DNA from 4 places in the Kitasatospora sp. NPDC088351 genome. Region 4 is predicted to be linked to each of the others. Evidence: riboswitches for the same ligand, from Rfam matches in the RefSeq annotation. Region 4 holds a riboswitch; each other region holds the start of a gene.
What was found. A riboswitch is a leader RNA that binds a small molecule or an ion and turns the genes downstream of it on or off. The one in region 4 is predicted to bind cobalamin.

Region 1: it holds a riboswitch for cobalamin, as region 4 does, so the genes downstream of both, AB0P06_RS16540 (cobalamin biosynthesis protein) here and AB0P06_RS23780 (HoxN/HupN/NixA family nickel/cobalt transporter) in region 4, are expected to answer to the same signal.
Region 2: it holds a riboswitch for cobalamin, as region 4 does, so the genes downstream of both, AB0P06_RS14915 (prenyltransferase/squalene oxidase repeat-containing protein) here and AB0P06_RS23780 (HoxN/HupN/NixA family nickel/cobalt transporter) in region 4, are expected to answer to the same signal.
Region 3: it holds a riboswitch for cobalamin, as region 4 does, so the genes downstream of both, metE (5-methyltetrahydropteroyltriglutamate--homocysteine S-methyltransferase) here and AB0P06_RS23780 (HoxN/HupN/NixA family nickel/cobalt transporter) in region 4, are expected to answer to the same signal.

The regions. Positions count from the first base shown of each region.
Region 1 covers NZ_JBFBIL010000019.1:75,762-81,285, forward strand. The annotation lists gene AB0P06_RS16530 (hypothetical protein) at 1-247, opposite strand, end outside; gene AB0P06_RS16535 (hypothetical protein) at 678-1,793, opposite strand; cobalamin riboswitch at 2,074-2,238, shown strand; gene AB0P06_RS16540 (cobalamin biosynthesis protein) at 2,337-3,326, shown strand; gene AB0P06_RS16545 (cobyric acid synthase) at 3,323-4,867, shown strand; gene AB0P06_RS16550 (putative cobaltochelatase) at 4,864-5,524, shown strand, end outside.
Region 2 covers NZ_JBFBIL010000016.1:109,355-114,878, reverse strand. The annotation lists gene AB0P06_RS14925 (adenosylcobinamide amidohydrolase) at 1-767, shown strand, start outside; gene AB0P06_RS14920 (hypothetical protein) at 768-2,183, opposite strand; cobalamin riboswitch at 2,294-2,418, opposite strand; cobalamin riboswitch at 2,471-2,610, shown strand; gene AB0P06_RS14915 (prenyltransferase/squalene oxidase repeat-containing protein) at 2,713-5,524, shown strand, end outside.
Region 3 covers NZ_JBFBIL010000016.1:117,136-122,659, reverse strand. The annotation lists gene AB0P06_RS14965 (flagellar hook-length control protein FliK) at 1-14, shown strand, start outside; gene AB0P06_RS14960 (nuclear transport factor 2 family protein) at 87-599, opposite strand; gene AB0P06_RS14955 (SDR family oxidoreductase) at 629-1,387, shown strand; gene AB0P06_RS14950 (ABC transporter substrate-binding protein) at 1,439-2,335, shown strand; cobalamin riboswitch at 2,415-2,640, shown strand; gene metE (5-methyltetrahydropteroyltriglutamate--homocysteine S-methyltransferase) at 2,777-5,086, shown strand; gene AB0P06_RS14940 (hypothetical protein) at 5,198-5,467, shown strand.
Region 4 covers NZ_JBFBIL010000036.1:45,482-51,005, forward strand. The annotation lists gene nusB (transcription antitermination factor NusB) at 1-245, opposite strand, end outside; gene efp (elongation factor P) at 250-813, opposite strand; gene AB0P06_RS23775 (aminopeptidase P family protein) at 897-2,003, opposite strand; gene AB0P06_RS23780 (HoxN/HupN/NixA family nickel/cobalt transporter) at 2,087-3,262, opposite strand; cobalamin riboswitch at 3,294-3,487, opposite strand; gene AB0P06_RS23785 (metalloregulator ArsR/SmtB family transcription factor) at 3,569-3,952, shown strand; gene AB0P06_RS23790 (hypothetical protein) at 4,015-5,524, shown strand, end outside.

The DNA of each region.
Region 1 (5,524 bases), on a different contig from region 4:
AGCCGCGGACCACGGCCTCGTCGTCGTGCTCCCAGGCGTGCAGGCGCCAGCCGGGGGCGGCGCCGCCGTCCCTGGCCTCGACCAGGCCGACCAGCAGGGCCTGGCCCCAGGCCCGGGCCGCGGCGCCCACCGTCATGGCGAGTGCCCGGCCGGCGGCGCGGGCGTCCTCGGGGAGCAGTTCGCCGCGCTTGTCGACCTCGGAGAGTTCGCCGGCCCAGCGGGCGATCCGGACGGCGTCGACGAGCATCCGACGGGCCAGCGGAGCGAGCTCGGCGGGGGCCGGGAAGCCCTCCGGTACGGGGACCCGGCCTCGGCCGGGAGCGGGTGCGGGGCCTCGTCGGCGGGGTACGCCGGGAGCGCCCGGCCTGATGCCGGCGGGGCGGTGGGCCGTTCCGGGGAGACGGGTCACCGTCGCACCGGTACCGATCGTCGGCGGGAGCGGGGCATCACGGTCGCGCGGGTTCCGAGACGTCACGTCGAGCAGTCTTCCCCTTGTACCGGCCTTCTGTCACATCCGGTTGGCCACGGACTCCGGAAGGGCGGTCGCGGCGGGTCGACAAGATCGGGCAACAGAGGCCAAACCGCCTGGCCGGATCTGCATGACGCGAACACGCCAGGTCAGAGCGGTCGGCCGGCCGGGCCGGAGGGAGCTGCCGGACGGCCGGCCGGAGCCGTCGTCAGAGCAACGGCGTGAGCCAGCGGCGCAACAGCTCTTCATAGCGGTCGGGGTCGGCGTTCCAGAGGGCGGCGTGGTCGGCGCCGGGGAAGGCCTGGAGGCTGACCAGGTCGAAGCGGCGGTCGGCGAGCCGGGCGGCGGCCCGCCAGGGCGCCACCGGGTCGTCGGGGCTGTGCAGCACCATGGTGGGCACCCGCAGGTCGGTGCCCTCGGCGAGCCGCGCGAAGTCGGCCAGGTCCACCCCGGTCCGGCCCTCGGCGGCGAGCACGCCCGGCCCGGCGGCCGTACGGCCGAACCCGGCCCGGGTGGCGCCCCGGCGGGCGAAGACCGGCCGGTCGAGCACCGGGGAGTCCAGTACCAGGCCGCTGATCGCCGAGGTCCAGGCGGACCGGGCGGCGGTCTGCAGCACCATCGTGGCGCCGAGCGACCAGCCGTGTAGGACGACCCGGCCGGCGCCGCTGTCCAGGGCCAGCCGCACTGCCGCCTCGACGTCCCGCCACTCGGTCTCGCCGAAGTCGTCGAGGCCGTCCGGCGCGGCCGGCGCGCCCCGGTCTCCCCGGTAGGTGACGGCGAGGGCGGGCAGACCGAGACGGTGCAGCACGGGCAACACCGGGAGCGTCTGCTGCCGGTCGGCGCCCGGGCCGTGCACCAGGATCACCCAGGTGCCGCGTTTGCCGTCGAGCCGCCAGGCGGGCAGGGCGCCCAGCTCACCCTCGGCGGCGGTCTCGACGTAGGGCAGGCCGAGCGCGCCGGTCGGGTCGCCGAGGTGGACCCGGGGGGTGAAGCGGACCTCGGTGCCGGGTGTCAGGGCGCCCCGGTCGGCGCGGACCAGTCGGCGGGTGACGCCCTGTTCGTCGGCGTGCAGGATCTCGTCGACCACCGCGTGGCCGCCCTCGTCCCACTCGACGGCCCAGCGGCCGGGGCGGGTGCTCTCCGGGCTGCGGGTGAAGGTGGCCCGCCCGACGGCCAGGCTCCGCACCGTGACGGGGCCCGCCTGCGGCCGGGAAACGGCCGCCGGGTGGAGCATCCGCTGGACGGCCCTGCGCCCGGCCAGCAGTACGGCGGCCCCGGTGCCGACGGCGGCGGCCGCCACGGCGGCCGCGGTTCCCCAACGCATATCGCTCCCCGCTCTGTTGATCGCGGACTGGGCACCCACCAGTCCACTCGCGGGACCGGACCGGGGCCACCGGGCATGGGCCGACCGGGTGTCACGCCGGACGGGACAGCGGGGGCCGCGGCCTCCACCTGCGGCCGGGCGATCGCGCCCTCTCCGCACCCCCGCGACACCGACCCGCGGAGGCGGCGCGCGGGCGGGCCGTGTGACCAACCCCTCCGTGACCTTGGTTGACTCCCGGTTCGGCCGCGTGATGGGATCCTTCAGCCAAACGGAGGCATGCAGAGGAAGCCGGTGCGAGTCCGGCGCGGTCCCGCCACTGTCACCGGGGAGCACGCTCGGATCAATTCCCTCCTTGCCCGCCAACAGGCAGGAGGGGCCCATCGGCGGGCCGTCAGAAGCCGCTGGAGGCTCCGGGGGTGTGTCGGACCCGGAAGCCAGGAGACTCTCGCCGCCGGTACGTCGATCCAGGGCGCGGACCCTGAGTGAGGACACGCACGCGATGCAGGCTGCCCCGACCACCCGCCCCCTCTGCCGCCCTTCGCCGTGCGCCCGCTGACCCGCGCGGCCGCCTTCGCGCTGGGCGCCGTCGCGGGACATCTCGCCGACGCCCGCTTCGCCGATCCCCGGCGCGGCCACCCGGTGGCCGCCTTCGGCAGCGCGGCGGGCCGGCTGGAGAAGACGCTCTGGCGCGACGACCGCGCCGCCGGCACCGCCTACACCGCGCTCTGCGTGGGCACCGTCGCGGCCGGGGCGGTGGCCGCCGAACGCGCCCTGGGCCGGCGGCCGCTCGGCCGCGCCGCGCTGACCGCCGCCGCGACCTGGACGGTGCTCGGCGGCACCTCGCTCACCCGGGAGGCCAGGACCATCGGCCGCTCGCTCGCCGCGGGCGATCTGACGGCGGCCCGGGAACGGCTGCCGCATCTGTGCGGGCGCGACCCGAGCGCGCTGGACGAACAGCAGATCGCCCGCGCGGTGGTCGAGTCGGTCGCCGAGAACACCGCCGACGCCGTGGTGAACGCCCTGGTCTGGGGCGCGCTCGCGGGCACGCCCGGGCTGCTGGCGTTCCGCGCCGTCAACACGCTGGACGCGATGGTCGGCCACCGCTCGCCGCGCTACGCCCGGTTCGGCTGGGCCTCGGCCCGGCTGGACGACGTAGCGGGCTGGCCGGGCGCCCGGCTGACCGCGCTGCTCACCGTGGCCGCCGCGCCCGAACCCCGGACGGCCTGGCGGATCTGGCGCCGGGACGGCTCCGCGCACCCGAGCCCCAACGCGGGCCAGGCCGAGTCCGCGTTCGCGGGCGCGGTCGGCGTGCGGCTGGGCGGCACCCTCGCGTACGGGGAGCGGGTGGAGCACCGGCCGGTGCTGGGCGGCGAGCTGCGGCCGGTGACGGTGGACGACATCGAGCGGGCCTGCCGGCTCTCCCGCCGGGTGGGCCTGCTGGCCCTGGGCACGGCCGTCGCCGGGCACGCGGCGGTCCGGGCCGCCACAGGAAGCCGGACCGTCCTGGGACGGAAGAAGAGGAGGAGCGCATGAGCAACGCACTGCTGGTCGCCGGGACGACCTCGGACGCCGGCAAGACCGTGGTCACCGCGGGCATCTGCCGCTGGCTGGCCCGGCAGGGTGTCCGGGTGGCGCCGTTCAAGGCGCAGAACATGTCGCTGAACTCCTTCGTCACCGCCGGCGGCGCCGAGATCGGCCGCGCCCAGGCGATGCAGGCGCAGGCGGCCCGGGTGGAGCCCGAGGCGGCGATGAACCCGGTGCTGCTCAAGCCGGGCGCGGACGGCCGCAGCCAGGTCGTGCTGCTCGGCCGCCCGGTCGCCGAGGTGGGCGCGCTGGACTACCGCGAGCGCAAGCCGGTGCTGCTGGAGCGGGCCCTGGAGTGCCTGGCGGACCTGCGCAGCCGCTACGACGTGGTGGTCTGCGAGGGGGCCGGGTCGCCCGCCGAGATCAATCTGCGCGACCGGGACATCGCCAACATGGGTCTGGCCACCGCCGCCGGGCTGCCGGTGGTGGTGGTCGGGGACATCGACCGCGGCGGGGTGTTCGCCGCCATGTACGGGACGCTGGCGCTGCTGTCCGCCGAGGACCAGCGCCATGTGACGGGCTGGTTCGTCAACAAGTTCCGGGGCGACGCCCGGCTGCTGGCGCCCGGGCTGGAGATGCTGGACCGGCTGACCGGCCGCCCGGTGCTCGGCACCCTGCCGATGCTGCCCGGGCTCTGGCTGGACGCCGAGGACTCGCTGGACCTGTCCACCGTGGTGGACCGCGCCGAGGGCCGCGGGCCGGTCGGCGCGGACGTGCTGCGGGTGGCCGTGGTGCGCTTCCCGAGGCTGTCCAACTTCACCGACGTGGACGCGCTGGCGCAGGAGCCCGGGGTGCTGGTCCGCTGGGCCACCCGGCCCGAGGAGCTGGCCGACGCCGACCTGGTGATCCTGCCCGGCACCCGGGCCACCGTCGCCGACCTGGCCTGGCTGCGCGAACGTGGTCTGGAGCCGGCCCTGAAGGCACGGGCCGCCGCCGGGCGGCCGGTTCTCGGTGTCTGCGGCGGCTACCAGATGCTGGCGCGCGGCATCGTGGACGAGGTCGAGTCCGGGGCCGGCGAGGTGGCCGGGCTCGGGCTGCTGCCGACGCGTGTCCGGTTCGGGGCCGCGAAGGTGCTCGGCCGTCCGGTCGGCGAGGCGTACGGGCAGCGGGTCGAGGGGTACGAGATCCATCACGGTGTGGTGGCCGTCGAGGGGGGAGACCCCTTCTTCTCCGACGGCCGGGGCCGCGCTCTGGACGGCTGCCGGGTGGGCGCGGTCTGGGGCACGACCTGGCACGGCGCACTGGAGAACGACGGGTTCCGTCGCGAACTGCTGTGCGAGACCGCCGAGTTGGCCGGCCGGGCGTTCGCTCCCGCGCCGGACACCTCGTTCGCCGCGGCGCGCGAGGCCCGGCTGGACCGGCTGGGGGACCTGATCGAGGAGCACGCGGACACCGACGCGCTGTGGAAGCTGATCGAGGGCGGGGTGCCGGCCGCGGGGTCGCTGCCGTTCCTGCCGCCCGGAGCGCCTGAGGAGGCCGACAAGGCATGAGTGACGTCCGCTACCCCTTCACCGCGATCGTCGGTATGGCCGACCTGCGGCTCGGACTGCTGCTCAACGCGGTCTCCCCGGCCGTCGGCGGCGTGCTGGTGCGCGGCGAGAAGGGCACCGCCAAGTCGACCATGGTGCGCGCGCTGGCCGGCCTGCTGCCGTCCATCGCCACCGTCGACGGCTGCCGCTTCGCCTGCGACCCGGCCGCGCCCGACCCGCAGTGCCCGGACGGCGCGCACGCCGGCGCCACGGCCTCCGGCCGTCCGGCCCAGCTGGTCGAGCTGCCGGTCGGCGTCTCCGAGGACCGGATCGTCGGCTCGCTGGACCTCGAACGGGCGCTCGCCGAGGGCGTCAAGGCGTACGAGCCGGGGCTGCTGGCGCGGGCGCACCGGGGCGTGCTCTACATCGACGAGGTCAACCTGCTCCAGGACCACGTGGTGGACCTGCTGCTGGACGCCGCCGCGATGGGCCGCTCCTACGTGGAGCGCGAGGGCGTCTCGGTGCGGCACGCGGCCCGGTTCCTGCTGGTCGGCACGATGAACCCGGAGGAGGGCGAGCTGCGCCCGCAGCTGCTCGACCGGTTCGGCCTGACCGTGGAGATCGCCGCCACCCGCGACCCGGCGGAGCGCGCCGAGGTGGTCCGCCGCCGCCTGGCGT
Region 2 (5,524 bases), on a different contig from region 4:
CGGCCTTCACCGAACCGGTCGGCCGGACCGGCGGGGCGGTGGAGGTCGAGCGGTCCTGCCGGTTCGAGGACGGTGAGTGCCGGCACCTTCTGCTGTGGCGGGCCGGTCCAGGCTGGCGGATGCTCAGCAGCGCGGTGCTCGGGGGCGGCCTCGGCGAGCGGGAGTGGGTGGTCAACGCACAGGTCAGGCCCGGGTGCGGCCGGATGGACCCGGACCGCCACCTCGCCGGGCTGGCCACCGGGCTGGGGCTGAGCGGCCCCGGCGCCGGGCTGATGACCGCCGCGCGGGTGGACGACTTCACCTGGGCCTGCGACGGCGGGGTCACCGCGGTGGTGACGACGGGGATCGGGGTGCCGGCCTGGGCGGCCGCCCCCGACCCGGCCGCGGAGGCCGGGGCCGGATTCCCGGGCACGATCAACATCCTGGTGGTGGTGCCCGCCGCGGTGTCGGACGCCGGTCTGGTCAACCTGCTGGCGACGGCGACCGAGGCGAAGGTCCAGGCGCTGGTGGAGGCCGGGTACGACTGTTCCGGGACGCCGTCGGACGCGGTGTGCGTGGCGGTCCGCCGAGCCGGTCCGGGCCAGGTGCCCGAGCCGTTCGGCGGCCCGCGCTCCCGGTGGGGCGCCCGGGCCGCCCGCGCCGTCCACGAGGCCGTCACGCTGGGCGCCGAGCGGGACCGCACAGGCCGGGCACGGGGGGCCGTGCCCGGCCATGCGCGGTCGACTCCGGAGTGCGCCAGGACCTTTGTGCTGTCCGGCGCGCGGTGATCAGCTGCCGAAGCGCAGCGAGACGGTGTCGCCGACGCTGATCACGGTGCTGCGGGCGGCGCCGGTGGCGGCGGCGCCGTCGATGCTCACCTTCCAGCTGGAAGTCCCGCTGTTGGCGGTGCCGTTGACGGCGGTGACGGTGCCGCTGCCGGAGGACGGCGTGACGGCGGTGACGCAGCCGCTCGGGGTCGCCGCCCCGGCGGCGTCGAGGACGGCGCCGAGCGTCGTGGTGGTGCCGGTCGGGGTGACGGTGACCGCGCAGACCCTGGGCGAGCCGGTGCCGTCGTCGACGACCAGGGCGAGCCGGGCGGCGGTGCCGGCGGTGAAGGAACCGGTGGTGGCCCAGGTCGGCTCCCCGGCGGTGGTCGGGGTGGGCGGGGTGGCGGTGAAGCCCGCCCCGGCGACCGCACGCAGCCCGTCGACGGAGGCGTAGGGGGAGGGGGCGGTGTCGGTGGGCAGGTACTTGAAGCCGCCACCGGGCTTGAACTGCTGGGAGATCAGGAAGTCGACCGGGGTCTTGCCGGTGCCGCTGGTGAAGTCGGCGCCCTGGGGGTTGATGCCGCAGGCGTTGAGACCGGAGACGGCCCAGCCGTTGGAGTCGGTGTTGGCGCCGAACATCGAGTTGAAGGCGCCGGAGGCGACGAGCTTGCCCTTGAGGAAGTTCTTGGCGGCGACGATCGCGGGGTCGGTGCCGGGCACGCCGCTGCTGCACAGCGAGGCCATGGCGGCGCCGGTCATGTCGATGTCACCGGCCTGGGCGAGTGCGGCCGGATCGCCGGCGGCCTTGCCGAAGTTCCAGCCCCCGTCGTTGTGCTGGTTGGCGCGGACCGCCGTGACCGAGGCGTCGAGCAGGGCCTGCGGCACCCGCTGGGCGCCGCTCTGCGTCCTGGCGCCGCCGAGGGCGAGCAGGCCGAACACGGTGCCGTTGAAGTTGGCGGACGGGCCGTAGTAACCGGGCTCGGCGGTCTGCCAGTAGGCGGCGACGTCCGCGATGAGGTTGCGGCCGGGGCCGACGCGCGCGGGGTCGATCCCGGCGGCGTAGGCGTTGAGGACGCCCCGCTCGTAGTCGGTGACGACGGGCGCGGCGCTCGGCCAGGTGGTGGCGGCGAGCTGGTTGCGGTACACCAGGCGGGCGTTCCTGGTGGCGTCGCCGCCCGGGGCCACGTCCGCCGCGGCGGTGCCGGCGGCCGCCAGCGCGCTGAACGCCCACTCGTCGGAGAGGCCCCCGCCGGTGACGTAGCTGCCGTCGGCGGCCTGGAGGGACTTCAGATAGGTGACGCCGGTGCTCTTCGAGGTGGCTGTCTGGGCCGGGGTGGCGGTCGCGTGGGCGGGGACGGCGGAGAGCAGCAGGGCGCCGGCCGTTATCGGGACGGCCACCGCGGAGGAGACGCGCGAGGAGGAGAGGAGGGACGACACGGGGCGGGCTCCTTGGAGTGACGGGCGCCGACCCGGCTCCGGGCCCCGGGGCTCCCTCGGGAGTTCGGCGGCCGGAGCGGCCGCCGCCCGGATCGCGTGGGCAGGCTTTCGCCGGTGGTACGTGGCCGGGCGGGCATTCGGGCTCGGGACGGCGGAACCGCCCCATACCGTTGCGCGTCAGCCCTGGAATCGCACCAGGTTCCCCCGCTCGGCCACCGGGGACGCTACCGCACGGTGCTGCCACCGGCGAGGTGTCCAAGACGACATGACGACTCATTGACGGCCGACGCGGGAGCGTGGTCTGATGAACCGTTTTTCATCCTCGGCAGTAGGGGAAGCCGGTCCAACTCCGGCGCTGACCCGCAACCGTAGATCCGCCCCTCCGGGCGGATGAGCCGGACTGCCTGCGCCGAGGGCCTGTTCAGAAGCACTTGCGTCGTCGAGGACTACGACGCGGTCGGGACGGTCCCCATGCCGGGGAGCCGTCGGCTGCGCCGTGACACCCCGTCGACCGATCAGGGAGTCGCCGGTGAGGGTCAACAGCACGCGCACACGTCACAGAGCCCGGGGTCTGACGTCCCTGCTGGCCACCGGCGCCGTCGCTGCCGCCGCGGGCGGTACGGTCCTGCTCGGCCACCCCGGTACCGCGGCCGCCGACCCGATCGAGGAGTGCACCGCCACCACCGGCGCGATCGTCGCCGTCGACTTCGGCCACTGGGGCGGCGGGGTCGTCCGCGGCTGCGACGCCCACCCCACCACCGGGATGAACCTGCTGCACAACGCCGGCTTCACCACCACCGGCACCGAGCACGACGGCCCGGCGTTCATCTGCCGGCTCGGCAACGGCACCTTCAACAGCGGCACCCAGTACCCGACAGCCGCCGAGGAGCTCTGCGTCAACACCCCGCAGGCTACCGCGTACTGGTCGTACTGGATCGCCGAACCCGGTCGGCAGACCTGGTCCTACAGCCAGTTCGGCGCCGCCACCCAGAAGCCGAAGCCCGGCGAGGTCGAGGCCTGGGTGTACGGCGGCACCGACATCGGCGGCACCAGCGGGGCACCCTCCTTCACCCCGGACTCCGTCCGCGCCGAGAACGGCGCCGGTCCGTCCCCCTCGGCCTCCGCCTCCCCCTCGGCGTCCATCTCCCCCTCGGCGTCCATCTCCCCCTCGACGTCCCCGAGCCCGACCGGCCCGTCGTCCGCCGCGGGCGACCCCGTCGCGGCGGCCGCCTGGCTGGCCGGCCGGCTCGTCGACGGCGACCACATGGAGAACTGGGCCTTCGAGGGCCCCGACCTCCCCCGGACGTCCCTCACCGCGATCGCCCTGGCCGCCGCCGGGACGGAGGACCCGGTCCTGCGCAAGGTCCTCGCCTACCTCGCCGCCCACACCGACGCGTTCCTCCTCCCGGACGGGCCGTCCGCCGAGCCCGACGCCAGGGCCGCCGCGCTGCTGGCCCTGGTCGCCGAGAGCACCGGCGGCAACCCCCGTGCCTTCGGCGGCCGCGACCTGATCGCCGCGCTCACCGACCACGTCTGTGCCTCGGCCGGCGAGAACGGCAAGTGCACCGCCGCCGGGGACTTCCACGGTGCGGCCTCGCCCTGGGTCCAGGCCCTGGGCGTCATCGCCCTGCAGCGGGCCGAGGTCGCTCCGCCCGCCTCGGCGCTCACCCGGTTCACGGCGCTCCAGTGCGCCGACGGCGGCATCGCCGGAGCGATGATCGTGGCGGGCGACTACTGCGAGTCCGATCCGTCCGGCACCGCTCTCGCCGTTCTCGCCCTGCGCAAGGCCGGCGGCTTCGAGCAGACGGCGAAGAAGGCCGCCGACCAACTGGCCGCGAGCCAGCAGGCCGACGGCTCCTACCTCCCCTACACCGGCGCCGCGGGCGGCGACACCGGCAGCACCGCCCGCGTGGCCCAGGCTCTCAAGGCCACCGGCCGGAGCGCCGGACAGACCGCCGCCAGGACCTGGCTCGCCGCCCGGCAGGGCCAGGACGGCGGCTTCGGCACCGACGAGTCGACCACCGAGTCCGACCCGGACGCCACCGAACAGGCCATCCTCGCCCTGACCGGCACCGACCCGACCGGCGTCCGGCACGACCCGAACGCGGCCACGACCGCGCCGCCCGGCCCGCACCCCGGGAAGACCCCCGATCTCGGCAAGGGCAGCGCCTACCTGACCGACCCGGCACGCCTGATCGACGGTCACTACTACGAGGCCTTCCCGGCCTTCGCCGACTTCGGCCTCACCATCGACGGCGCCTACGCCCTCGCCGCCACCGGCGCGGACGACGCGGCCCTGCGCAGGATCGTCGACTTCCTGGACCAGCAGGGCAAGGACGCCGGCGACCGAACCGTCAACGACTGGACGGGCATCGGCACCGAGTACGCCGGCGGCGGCTCGATCGGCAAGGAGGCGCTGCTCGCCGAGATCACCGGCCGCGACCCGCGCGCCTTCGGCGGCCACGACCTGATCGCCGCCCTCGCCACGGCGGTCTGCGCCCAGACGAACCCGGACACCGGCTGCGCGGCGCCCGGCAACTACACCTACGCCACCTCGGTCTTCTCCCAGGCGCTCGGCATCATGGCCCAGCTGCGCGCCGGGGAGACCGGGCCGGCCGCCGCGCCGGTCGCCTACCTGAAGAGCCTCCAGCACGCCGACGGCTCCTGGCCGAGCCTGATCCCCGCCACCGGGGACTCCGACGTGGACAGCACCGCCATGGCGGCCATGGCCCTCGCCCTCGCTCCCGGGGACGACGGCGCCCAGGCCGTGGACAAGGCCCTCGGCTGGCTGGCCGGCAAGCAGGAGGCCGACGGCGGCTTCCCCGGCGCGGCCGGTGACTCCACCAACTCGGCCGCCCTCGCGATCCAGGGGATGACGCTGCGTCAGAGCGCCTACGCCGGCCCGATCGCCAAGGCGCTGGACTTCCTCGCCGGCCAGCAGAACAGCGACGGCGGCTTCAACGTCGCCACGAGCGGACAGCGCGGCTCGGACGTCCGGGCCTCCACCCAGGCGGTGGGCGGCGCCACCGGAATCTCCTTCGGCACCCTCCGGCGGGACCTCGGCAGCACGCCCACTCCGACCGGTTCGCCGACGGCGACGCCGAGTCCGACGCCGAGTTCGACGCCGACGGGCTCCCCGACGGAGACCGGATCCCCGGCCCCGACCGGCTCACCCACGACCGCCCCGACCGCCCCGGCCACCGCGGACACCGGGACGCCCGGTGTGTCCGGCGGGCCCGTCCCGGGCGACCCCGGATACCCGGCCCAGCCCGGCGTACCCGGAAACCGCGTGCCCGGCACGGCCGACGGCGGCAGCCTCGCCCGCACCGGGACGGACACAC
Region 3 (5,524 bases), on a different contig from region 4:
TCACCGCGCCCTGATCCCCACCGGGCCGATCCGCCTCGGTGCTCCGGCGGGAACGGAGAAATCCGGCTGGAGCACCAGGAGGCCCGTCATGGCGCCGGCTCCACCCATTGGGCACGCCAGGCGGGCGGAGCGAACGGATCCGCGAAATACTGGGTCTCGCGGGCGACCTTTCCATCGCGGAATTCCATCACGCTGACGGTGGGTACCGGTTTTCCGTCGTAGTCGAGCACGTATTCGGTGATCCAGAGGTCCCCGCTGCCGAGAATCCGGCGGATGGTGAAGCCGAGCCTGGCCGGGTGGTGTGAGCGCAGCGCCTGCAGGTTGTGGCGGCCGTGGATGCGCTCACCCGACTGGGGATAATCAACGATGACGTCGTCGTGGTAGATCTCGTGCTCGGTGTCCTGGTCCCCTGCGGCGGACGCTGCCCAGTGCCGATCCAGCGCCGCTCGGGTCTCCTGGTGCCCCATCGTGTTCCCTCCGATCACAGCGGTGTCGGACGAGGCGCACATCCGGTGTGCCGGCCTCCTGCCGACCACCGTAACCCCGGCGGCGGTCCCGCCGCCGAGCATGGTTTCCGGACGGTCATCCCGGCGGCCCACGATGACAATGACAGACAGGGAGTGGTCCCATGACCGGGGCGACCGGCAGGGTGGCATTGGTGACAGGGGCCGACAGCGGAATCGGTGCGGCCACCGCGCGCGTTCTGGCCGCACGAGGGATGCGCGTGGTGGTCAACTACCTGCACAGCGGCACGGCAGCCGGGAAGGTCGTGGCCGGCATCGAGGCCGCGGGCGGCCAGGCCATGGCCGTGCAGGCCGACGTGCGCGAGGCAGCGGCGGTCGAGAGCATGATCGAGCAGGTCCGGGCGGCATGGGGCGGCACCGACGTGCTCGTGCACAACGCGCTCACCCCGTATGTGGTCAAGCCGTTCCAGGACATGACGTGGGAAGAGCTGGGCGGCAAGCTCGACGACGAGCTGCGTGCGGCGTTCGCGGTCACCAAGGCCGTCCTGCCCGCCATGACCGAACAGGGCTGGGGACGCATCGTCTATCTCGGCACCGTCCTCAGCCGCCAGCCCCGGGAGGGCATGATCGCACTGGGCACGGCCAAGGCCGCACTGGCGCAGTTCGCCCGGTACCTCGCCCAGGAGCTGGGCCCGCTGGGCATCACGGTCAACGTCGTCGAGCCCGGCCCGGTGGACGACACCCGCATGGCGGCGGATGTGCTCGACGAGGAGCACAGGCGTCGGCAGGTGGCCGCCACCCCCCTGGGCCGCCTGGCACACCCGGACGACGTCGCCCGGGCGGTCGCCTTCTACGCCGGCGAGGACAGCGCCGTCATGACCGGCACCACGGCCGCGGTCAACGGCGGGATGTCCATGTACTGACGCCCCGCCGTCCTGTGCGCACGGCGGCGGCACGATCAAGGAAAAACGTTCATGTACACGATCGATCTCGCCTACGTCGGGCGGGGCCTGCACGAGGAACTGGCCGCCTACATCGCCGACCAGCAGGGCTACTACGCCGACGAGGGCGTCCACGTCGCGCTGCACGACGGCTGCTCGTGGGACGAGGAGCGGCTGCGCCACGGCGCCACCATCGGGCTCGGCCGGGCACTGCTGTCCCGACTGGCCGACGGCACCCCCTGGGTCGCCCTCAGCGTCAACACCCACCGCCCGCTGTTCTGGTTCCTCGCCCGCCCCGGCCTGACCTCCCTGGCCGACCTGGCCGGCCGACGGCTGGCGGTGCACGCTCCCCACACCGCACCCGGGTGCTTCACCCGGATCGTGCTGCGCCGGGCCGGCCTCGACCCGGACCGCGACATCCACACCGTCGTCCGCCCGCCCGGCGACTACGGCATGGACCTGCGCAGGCTGCACGAGGGCAGGATCGACGCCGCCCTGGTCGGCAGCACCATGGCACCGGAAGCGGTAGCCGCCGAGTACGGCTGGCAGGTGCTGGCCTGGGTCGGCGACCACTTCAGGATCCCCACCGTAGGCGTGGCCGTCGACCCCACCCACCTCCACCCGGACGACCCCGCGGTCCAGGCCGTCGTACGAGCCCACCGGCGTGCCCTGCAGGTGATCCACAACGAACCCGACACCACGGTGCGCCACATCCGGACGTTCCTCGGCCGGCACACCGCGGACGAAGCCCGAGCCCACTACGAGACGTTCATCGCACCGCATTTCACCACCGACGGCCAAGCCGACCTCGCCGTCGGCGCCACCGCGATCACCGCCGTCGCCGCCGAACTCGGCGTCCCCGCCACCGTCACCGCAGCCGATTTCTACCGCACCGCGACCGCCGACGGGACCGGGTCACAGCGTGGCTGAGGCGGCCACCTGCCCGGAATCGGTCTCATCCGGCCATCCGGCATTCGGACGGACGGTGACGGCGGGCCCCGCGGGCCCTAGTCTGTGCGGTGCAGTCGGTTCGTCATGTCCTCCAGGCATGGCGTCGTAAGAGGGAACCCGGTGTGAATCCGGGACTGCCCCGCAGCGGTGAGTGGGAACGACCGCCGTCACATGCACTGGACCCCGATGGGGCCCGGGAAGCGACGGCCAGTAGGTGCCGGAGAAGGCCGACAGGCCCGGCGTGCCCGCGAGTCCGAAGACCTGCCACTGCCCGCGTGCACCCCGCACGCGGTGATCTCGGTGACCTCGAGGGCGGGTCGGCGGAGCGGGCGGGCACATCCTGGTGTCGCGCACCCCTGTCGTACCTTCGCCTCCTCGCGCTCTCCCGGGATCGCAGCGCGACTCGCGAAGGAGAGTTCCGTGTCAACGAGTTCCACCACCCCGCAGGCCACCGTGTACGGCTACCCGAGGCAGGGGCCGAACCGGGAGCTGAAGAAGGCGATCGAGGGCTACTGGGCCGGCCGGATCAGTGCCGAGGCCCTGTACGCCACCGCCGCGGACCTGCGGCGCGACACCTGGCGACGGCTCACCGACGCCGGTGTCACCGAGGTCCCCACCGGGGACTTCTCGCTCTACGACCATGTGCTGGACACCACGGTGGCGGTCGGCGCGATCCCCGCCCGGCACCGCGCCGCCGTCGACGCCGACCCGCTGGACGGCTACTTCGCCATGGCCCGCGGTACCCAGGAGGTGGCGCCGCTGGAGATGACCAAGTGGTTCGACACCAACTACCACTACCTCGTACCCGAGTTGGGACCGGACACGGTCTTCGCCGCCAACCCGGCCAAGGCGGTCGGCGAGCTGCGCGAGGCGATCGCCCTCGGCCACACCGCCCGCCCGGTCCTGGTCGGCCCGCTCACCTACCTGCTGCTCGCCAAGCCCGCACCCGGGGTCACCGCGGACTTCCAGCCGATCACCCTGCTGGACCGGCTGCTGCCCGTCTACGCCGAACTCCTCGCCGACCTGCGCGCCGCCGGAGCGGAGTGGGTCCAACTCGACGAGCCCGCCCTCGTCCAGGACCGCACACCGGCCGAACTCTCCGCCGCCGCCCGCGTCTACCGGGAGCTCGGCGGGCTCACCGACCGGCCCAAGCTGCTGGTCGCGACCTACTTCGACCGCGCCGGCGAGGCCCTGCCCGTCCTGGCCAAGGCCCCGATCGAGGGCGTCGGGCTCGACTTCACCGGCCCCGGCGCGGCCAACCTCGACGACCTCGCCGCCGCCGGCGGCCTGCCCGGCAAGCGCCTGGTCGCCGGCGTCGTCGACGGCCGCAACATCTGGCTCAACGACCTGGAGAAGTCGCTCTCCGTCCTCGGCACGCTCCTCGGCCTCGCCGACCGGGTGGACGTCGCCCCGTCCTGCTCGCTGCTGCACGTCCCGCTGGACGCCGCCGCCGAGCGCGACCTCGACCCGCAGGTCGCCCGCTGGCTCGCCTTCGCCCGCCAGAAGACCGGCGAGATCACCACCCTCGCCCGGGGCCTGCGCGAGGGCACCGACACCGTGGCGGCCCAACTCGCCGCCAACCGGGCCGACCTGGCCTCCCGCGCCGCCTCCGCGCTCACCCACGACCCCGCCGTCCGCGCCCGCGTCGCCGCCACCACCGCCGAGGACGCCCGCCGCGCCCAGGCCTACCCCGAGCGCGCCGAGGCCCAGCGCGCCCGCCTCGGCCTGCCGCTGCTGCCGACCACCACCATCGGCTCCTTCCCGCAGACCGCCGACCTGCGCACCGCCCGCGCCGACCTGCGCGCCGGCCGGATCGACGACGGCACCTACCAGGACCGGATGCGCGCCGAGGTCCGCGAGGTGATCGCCTACCAGGAGAAGGCGGGCATCGACGTCCTGGTCCACGGCGAGCCCGAACGCAACGACATGGTCCAGTACTTCGCCGAACAGCTCACCGGCTACCTGGCCACCCAGCACGGCTGGGTCCAGTCCTACGGCACCCGCTACGTCCGCCCGCCGGTGCTGGCCGGCGACATCTCCCGCCCCCACCCGATGACCGTCGACTGGTTCCGCTACGCCCAGGACCTGACGGACCGCCCGGTGAAGGGCATGCTCACCGGCCCGGTCACCATGCTCGCCTGGTCCTTCGTCCGCGACGACCAGCCGCTCGCCGACACCGCCCGCCAGGTCGCCCTCGCCCTGCGCGACGAGGTCACCGACCTGGAGGCGGCCGGCGCCGCCGTCGTCCAGGTCGACGAACCCGCCCTGCGCGAGACGCTGCCGCTGCGCGCGGCCGGCCGCCCCGTCTACCTGGCGTGGGCCACCGAGTCCTTCCGGCTCTCCACCTCCGGGGTGCGCGCGGACACCCAGATCCACACCCACATGTGCTACGCGGAGTTCGGCGCGATCATGACCGCGATCGACGACCTCGACGCCGACGTGATCTCCCTGGAGGCGGCCCGTTCGCACATGCAGGTCGCGCACGAGCTGGCCGAGGCCGGCTACCCGCGTGAGGTCGGCCCCGGCGTCTACGACATCCACTCGCCCCGGGTGCCGAGCACCGAGGAGGCCGCGGCCCTGCTCAGGGCCGGACTGGCGGCCATCCCCGCCGAGCGGCTATGGGTCAACCCCGACTGCGGCCTGAAGACCCGTGGCTGGCCCGAGACCCGCGCCTCGCTCGACCACCTCGTCGAGGCCGCACGCCTGGTCCGTGCCGAGCTGAAGGGCTGACCCGAGCCGAAGAGCCGACCCCGGTGCCGGGGTGGGGACGGGGGCGACCGTCCCCGCACCCACCCCGTACCGGCTGTCGGCCGGTTCCCCGGATGCGACAGGAGGGGAGCGGTGGGAAGGAAGTTCGAGGCTCGTCGCATCCGTGTGGACGGGCAGGTGATGATCGCCATTCCCGAGAAGGAGTACGCGATCCTGCTGGCCGGCCGTCGGCAGGTCGGAGCACAGGGAGCCCGGATCCGGGTGCTGCAGCACGCCCTCGGCAATGCCCTGGCCAGGCTGGCGGCGGCCCAGCCCCGGACCTCGCCTGTTGCGGGACCGCCGCTTCCGGGCGGGTCGTCGGCGTCGGACAGCGCGAGCCCTCCGGCGACAGGGGAGACGTGATCGCCTCGCCGCCCGGACCGGTGACGTGGCGGCCGGTGACGTGGTGGCCGGTGACGT
Region 4 (5,524 bases):
CGGTCGAGCGTCCAGCCCACCGCGTACTGCGAGATCAGGTCGTCGATCCGGCGGGCGTGCTGAACGTAGCCCTCGATCAGCTCCATGGTGTACTCGCCGACCTGCGGGGTGCCCTCGTCAGGCTTGGGCTCCCGGGCGCGGGCCACCCAGTCGGCGAGGACGCGCTGCGGGTCCACCCCGCGGTGGTCGGCCTCGAAGAGGATCTGGAAGGCCCGGGTACGGGCCTTGCTGCGTGCGGCCGACACGGACTTACTTCACCCGGCCGAGGTAGCTGCCGTCGCGGGTGTCGACCTTGATCTTCTCGCCGGTCACGATGAACAGCGGCACCGCGATCTCGGCGCCGGTCTCCAGGGTGGCCGGCTTGGAGCCGCCGGTCGAGCGGTCGCCCTGGACGCCCGGCTCGGTGTGGGAGATCACGAGCTCGACCGAGGCCGGGAGCTCGATGTACAGCGGGGAGCCCTCGTACATGGCCACCAGGGCGTCGAAGCCCTCCAGCAGGTACTTGGCGGCGTCGCCGACGACGGCGGGCTCGATCGTCACCTGGTCGTAGGTGTCCGTGTCCATGAACACGAAGTTCTCGCCGTCCTTGTACGAGAACTGCATGCCGCGCTTGTCGACGTTGGCGGTCTCGACCTTGGTGCCGGCGTTGAAGGTCTTGTCGACGACCTTGCCGGTCAGGACCTCCTTGAGCTTGGTGCGCACGAAGGCCGGGCCCTTGCCGGGCTTGACATGCTGGAACTCGACGACGGACCAGAGCTTGCCGCCCTCCAGCTTGAGGACCATGCCGTTCTTGAGATCGTTCGTGGAAGCCACGGGCGCACTAACTCCTGGATATAGCTGTCAAGGAACCAAGGGTTGCGTCCTGCCGCCCGCAGCAGCCGCCGGGCGGCCGCGGGTCACAGGGCGAGGAGCTCCTTGGTGGTGATGGTGAGCAGCTCGGGCCCGCCCTCTTCGAGGGGGCGCACCACGAGCGTGTCCTCGATCCGGACACCGCCCTTACCCGGGAGGTGGACTCCCGGGCCGACGGTGACCGGCACGCGGCTGTCCAGTTTACCCATGTCCGACGGGCCCAGGCGCGGCGCCTCCCGGATCTCCAGCCCGATGCCGTGCCCGACCGGGTGCGGGGAGGGCTCGGTGTGCCCGGCCGCCTGGAGGATCGCCCGGGCCGCCTGGTCGGGTACGCACTGCTCGACGCCAGGCCCGAGCGCCTCCCGTCCGGCCCGCTGGGCCCGGAACACCAGCCGGTGCAGCTCGACCTGCCAGGGCGCGGGGGCGGCGCCGATCACGAAGGTCCGGGCGGTGGAGACGCCGTAGCCCCGGTACTGGGCGCCGAGCACGACGGTGAGGAAATCGCCCTCCTCCACCCGGCGGTCGGTGGGCTGGTGGGCCTGCTGACCGGAGTGGCTGCCGGTGCCGACCGAGACCGGGAAGGCCGCCCGGTCCGCACCGTGGTCGATCATCCGGCGCTCCAGCTCCATCGCCAGGTGCCGTTCGGTGCGGCCGACCAGGATCGACTCCAGCAGTTCGCCGAGCGCCTGGTCGGCGATCTCGGCGGCGATCCGCAGGTCGGCGATCTCGTGCTCGTCCTTGACCACCCGCAGCCGCTCGACCACCGGTCCGAGGCCCGCCAGTCTGACCCCCTCGGCGAGGCCCGCCACCGACCGGTGCCGGGTGACCGTCAGGTCGTGCTCCTCCACCGCCAGGTCGTCCACGCCGAGCCGCCCGGCGGCCGCGGCGGCGGCCAGCGCGGTGTCCTCCCCCGCCGCGACCGGGACCTGGGTGAGGTCCTCGCCGAGCAGGTGCTCCCCGGTGTCGTCCGGCGGCAGGTCGTCCGGCAGCGCCAGCAGCGCCCGCTCCCGGGTGAGCAGCAGCGTCGCCCCGCAGGGCGCGCACCCGGTCAGATAGCGCACGTTCGCCGGCCTGGTGATCAGCGCCGCGTCGGCCCCGGTCGCACCGCAGTGCTCCCTCAGCCGCTCCCGCCGACCCGCGTACGCATCAGCCATGCGTCGAGCCTACGGAGCGCCGCCCCGATCCGCCCGTCGGGCGGGCCCGACCGGGCCGGGGCCGGGGCCGGGCCGCGCCCGGCTCAGGCCTTGGCCTCCGTGGCCTCCGTGGTCTCGGCGGCCTCCCCGGCCGGCGTCGGCCGGGCCCCCGCGTGCTGGGTCTGCGGGGACCAGCGCCGCTCCACCCCGGCCAGCCGCCAGTAGGCGATCGCCGCGACCCAGACCACCACGAACAGGCCGACGATCACATAGCCGACGTTGTCCAGCGAGAGGTCGGCGATCCACCCGCTGACCGGGTCGGTGAGGTCCAGCTTCTCGTGCAGCACCCCGACCAGCTCGATGGTGCCGATGATGAACGCCACCGCGATCGACAGCCCAGTGATGGTCAGGTTGTAGTACACCTTGCGCACCGGATTGGCGAACGCCCACTGGTACGCGAAATTCATGAACGTCCCGTCCAGCGTGTCGAACAGGCTCATCCCCGCCGCGAACAGCAGCGGCAGGCAGATGATCGCGTACCAGGGCAGACCGGCCGCCGCGCCGGAGCCGGCCATCACCATCAGGGTCACCTCGGTCGCGGTGTCGAAGCCGAGGCCGAGCACCATGCCCACCGGGAACATCTGGCCGGGCCGGGTGATCGAGCGGGTCGCCCGGTTCAGCACCCGGGCGAGGAAGCCGCGCGCGTTGAGGTGCTCCTCCAGCTCAGCCTCGTCGTACCGGCCGGCCCGCATCGACCGGAACACCTTCAGGATGCCGAGCAGGGCGGCCAGGTTGAGCGCGCCGATCAGGTAGAGGAAGGCACCGGAGGCGGTGGTGCCGACCACGCCCAGCCACTTGTGGGTGGTGGAGTCGTCGTCCATCAGCGTGTTGGCCAGCTGCGCCCCGCCCGCCACCAGGGCGGCCATCAGCACCACCATCGAGGAGTGCCCGAGCGCGAACCAGAAGCCCACGGAGACCGGCCGCTTGCCGTCCGCCATCAGCTTGCGGGTGGTGTTGTCGATCACCGCGATGTGGTCGGCGTCGAAGGCGTGCCGCATGCCGAGGGTGTAGGCGGTGATCCCCAGGCCCACACCGAAGACCTGGGTGCCGACCGTGTACTCGTGCGGTGCCACCAGGAATATGAGCGTCCCGAACGCCGCCACGTGCATGGCCAGGATCACCCCCATCAGCCCGGCCGTGCGGATGGTGTCCTGGCGTTTCCAACGGAAAGTGGGCAACACCGGCGGTGTCGCCGGGGTGGCGGTTTCGGGCAGGGTCATCTTCGGATCACGCTCCAGCACCTCGTGGAATGGCTTCGTGAGATGCCGTGGCCGGTCTCCTGGCTTACGGGGCTTCCGTACCCGCCTTCCCAGGCGCGCGAGGCGCCCAGTGGCGTCGTGGGTACGGACGACTCCCCCCGATCACAGTGGCGAGGGCCGCTCCGGACTGGGATCCCTGAGGATCCGTCACCGGTATTCCCGAGCACCACGGCGGGGAACACCGTAGGGCCCGTGGGACACCCTTGCAAGGCTGCGCACCTGCGCAGGTGTTCAGAATCACAGGACGCGGACTGCAAGAATGGGGCCATGCATCTCGTACCGGCCGACCGCGCGGGCCACCGCACCATCGACGGACACCGGGTCTGCGAGGCCATCGCCGCGATCGGCGACACCGCGCACGTCCGGTCCTGGGCCGAGCGGTTCTCGCTGCTCGCCGACCCCGGGCGGCTCGCCCTGCTGCTCGCCCTGCACCGGGCAGGCCCGCTCGCCGTCACCGACCTCGCGGTCGCCACCGGCATGCGTGACCCGGCCGTCTCCCAGGCCCTGCGCCTGCTGCGCACGGCCGGCGTGGTCAGCGGCGACAAGGACGGCCGCGTGGTGCGCTACCGGCTCGTGGACGACGGCATGCGCCCCCTGCTGGACTCGTGTGCCGCCGCCGAGCACCACGAGCCCTCCGCGGCCGCCGGCTGACCGTCCCTCGGGGACAGCCGGACAACCGCCCCCGGCCAGGGGCGGTTCAGTACGATCTTCGTGTGCCGTTCCGCCCGCAGGCCCGCGCCTGGCCCGATGACGACCGCTGGGACACCCGGCCCGTCAGGGCCCGCGTGCTGGCGGTCGCCCGCACCCTCACCTCCGCCACCCGGGTACTGGACGTGCTCACCCTGCTGCGCGGCCAGGACGGCATCCACCTCTACCTCACCGTCAACCCCGGCTCCGCGTTCGCCACCGGGCTCGACGGCTTCCTCGCCGGCCTCACCGGCATCACCGTGCTGGACTGGCGCGAGGCCACCCGGCGGCGGTTCGACCTCGCGGTCGCCTGCGCGGTGCACCGCTCGATGGCCCGGCTGAAAGCCCCGCTGATCGTGCTGCCGCACGGTGCCGGCTACAACCGCCTGGTCACCCGGTCCACCGGCGACACCGTCTCCGCCGCCGGCCTCTCCCGCCGCGAACTCACCCACTGGGGGCGGGTGTTCCCCGCAGTGATCGGCCTCTCCCACGAGGAGCAGCTCGACCGGCTGCGGATCTCCTGCCCCGAGGCCCTGCCCCGCGCACGCGTGGTCGGCGACCCGTGCTTCGACCGGATGCTGCGCAGCCTGGACGGCCGGGACGGGTACCGCGCCGCGCTGGGCGCCGTGGACGGCCGCCGCCTCGTCGTCGTCAACTCGACCTGGAGCGAGCACTCCCTGTTCGGACGCCACCCCGACCTGCCGCTGCGTCTGGTCGGCCGGCTCCCCGCCGACGAGTACACCGTCGCCGTCGTCCTGCACCCCAACATCTGGGCCCGGCACGACCCCGCGGCGCTGCTCGCCACCGCCGAACGGTCCGGACTGCGGCTCGTCCCGCCCGACCAGGGCTGGCAGGCCGCCCTCGTCGCGGCCGACTGCCTGATCGGCGACCACGGCTCGGTCTCCTTCTACGGCGCCGCCCTGGAACGCCACACCCTGCTCGTCGCCACCGGCGCCGACGAACTCGACCCCCGCTCCCCCACCTACGCCTTCGGCCAGGCCGCGCCGCCGCTCGACCCCGACGGCGACCTGCTCACCCAGCTGGAACAGGCCCTGGCGAAGCCGGACCGGGCCGCGCTGCGCCCGATCACCGACCGCTCGCTCGGCCGGCAGGGCCAGTCCGCCCGGCTGCTGCGCCCGCTGCTCTACTCCTATCTGCGGCAGGTGGACGAACCGGACGACGAACCTCGCCAGCCGCCGTACCCGCGACCGGTCCCGCTGCCCACGGCCCTGCCCGGCCCGACGGCGTACGACGTCGAAGGGGAGCGCCGGGGCACCGAGGTCCGCCTGCGGCGCTACCCGGTCGGCCCGGACCACCGCGAGGCCCGGGGCAGCTACGCGGTCAGCGCCGAGGAGCCGACGCTCGCGCTGCGTCACAGCGCCGAGGTGATGGCCCGTACCGAAGTCCGCGCCGAACTGCCCGCCGAGCGCTGGCTCGCCGACACCGCGGCCCAACTGCCGGGCCTCGGCGTGGCCGTGGCCGCTCTCGGCAAGGCCCGCCATCTGCTGCGGCTCCGCGGCGGCCTGCTGCTGGAGG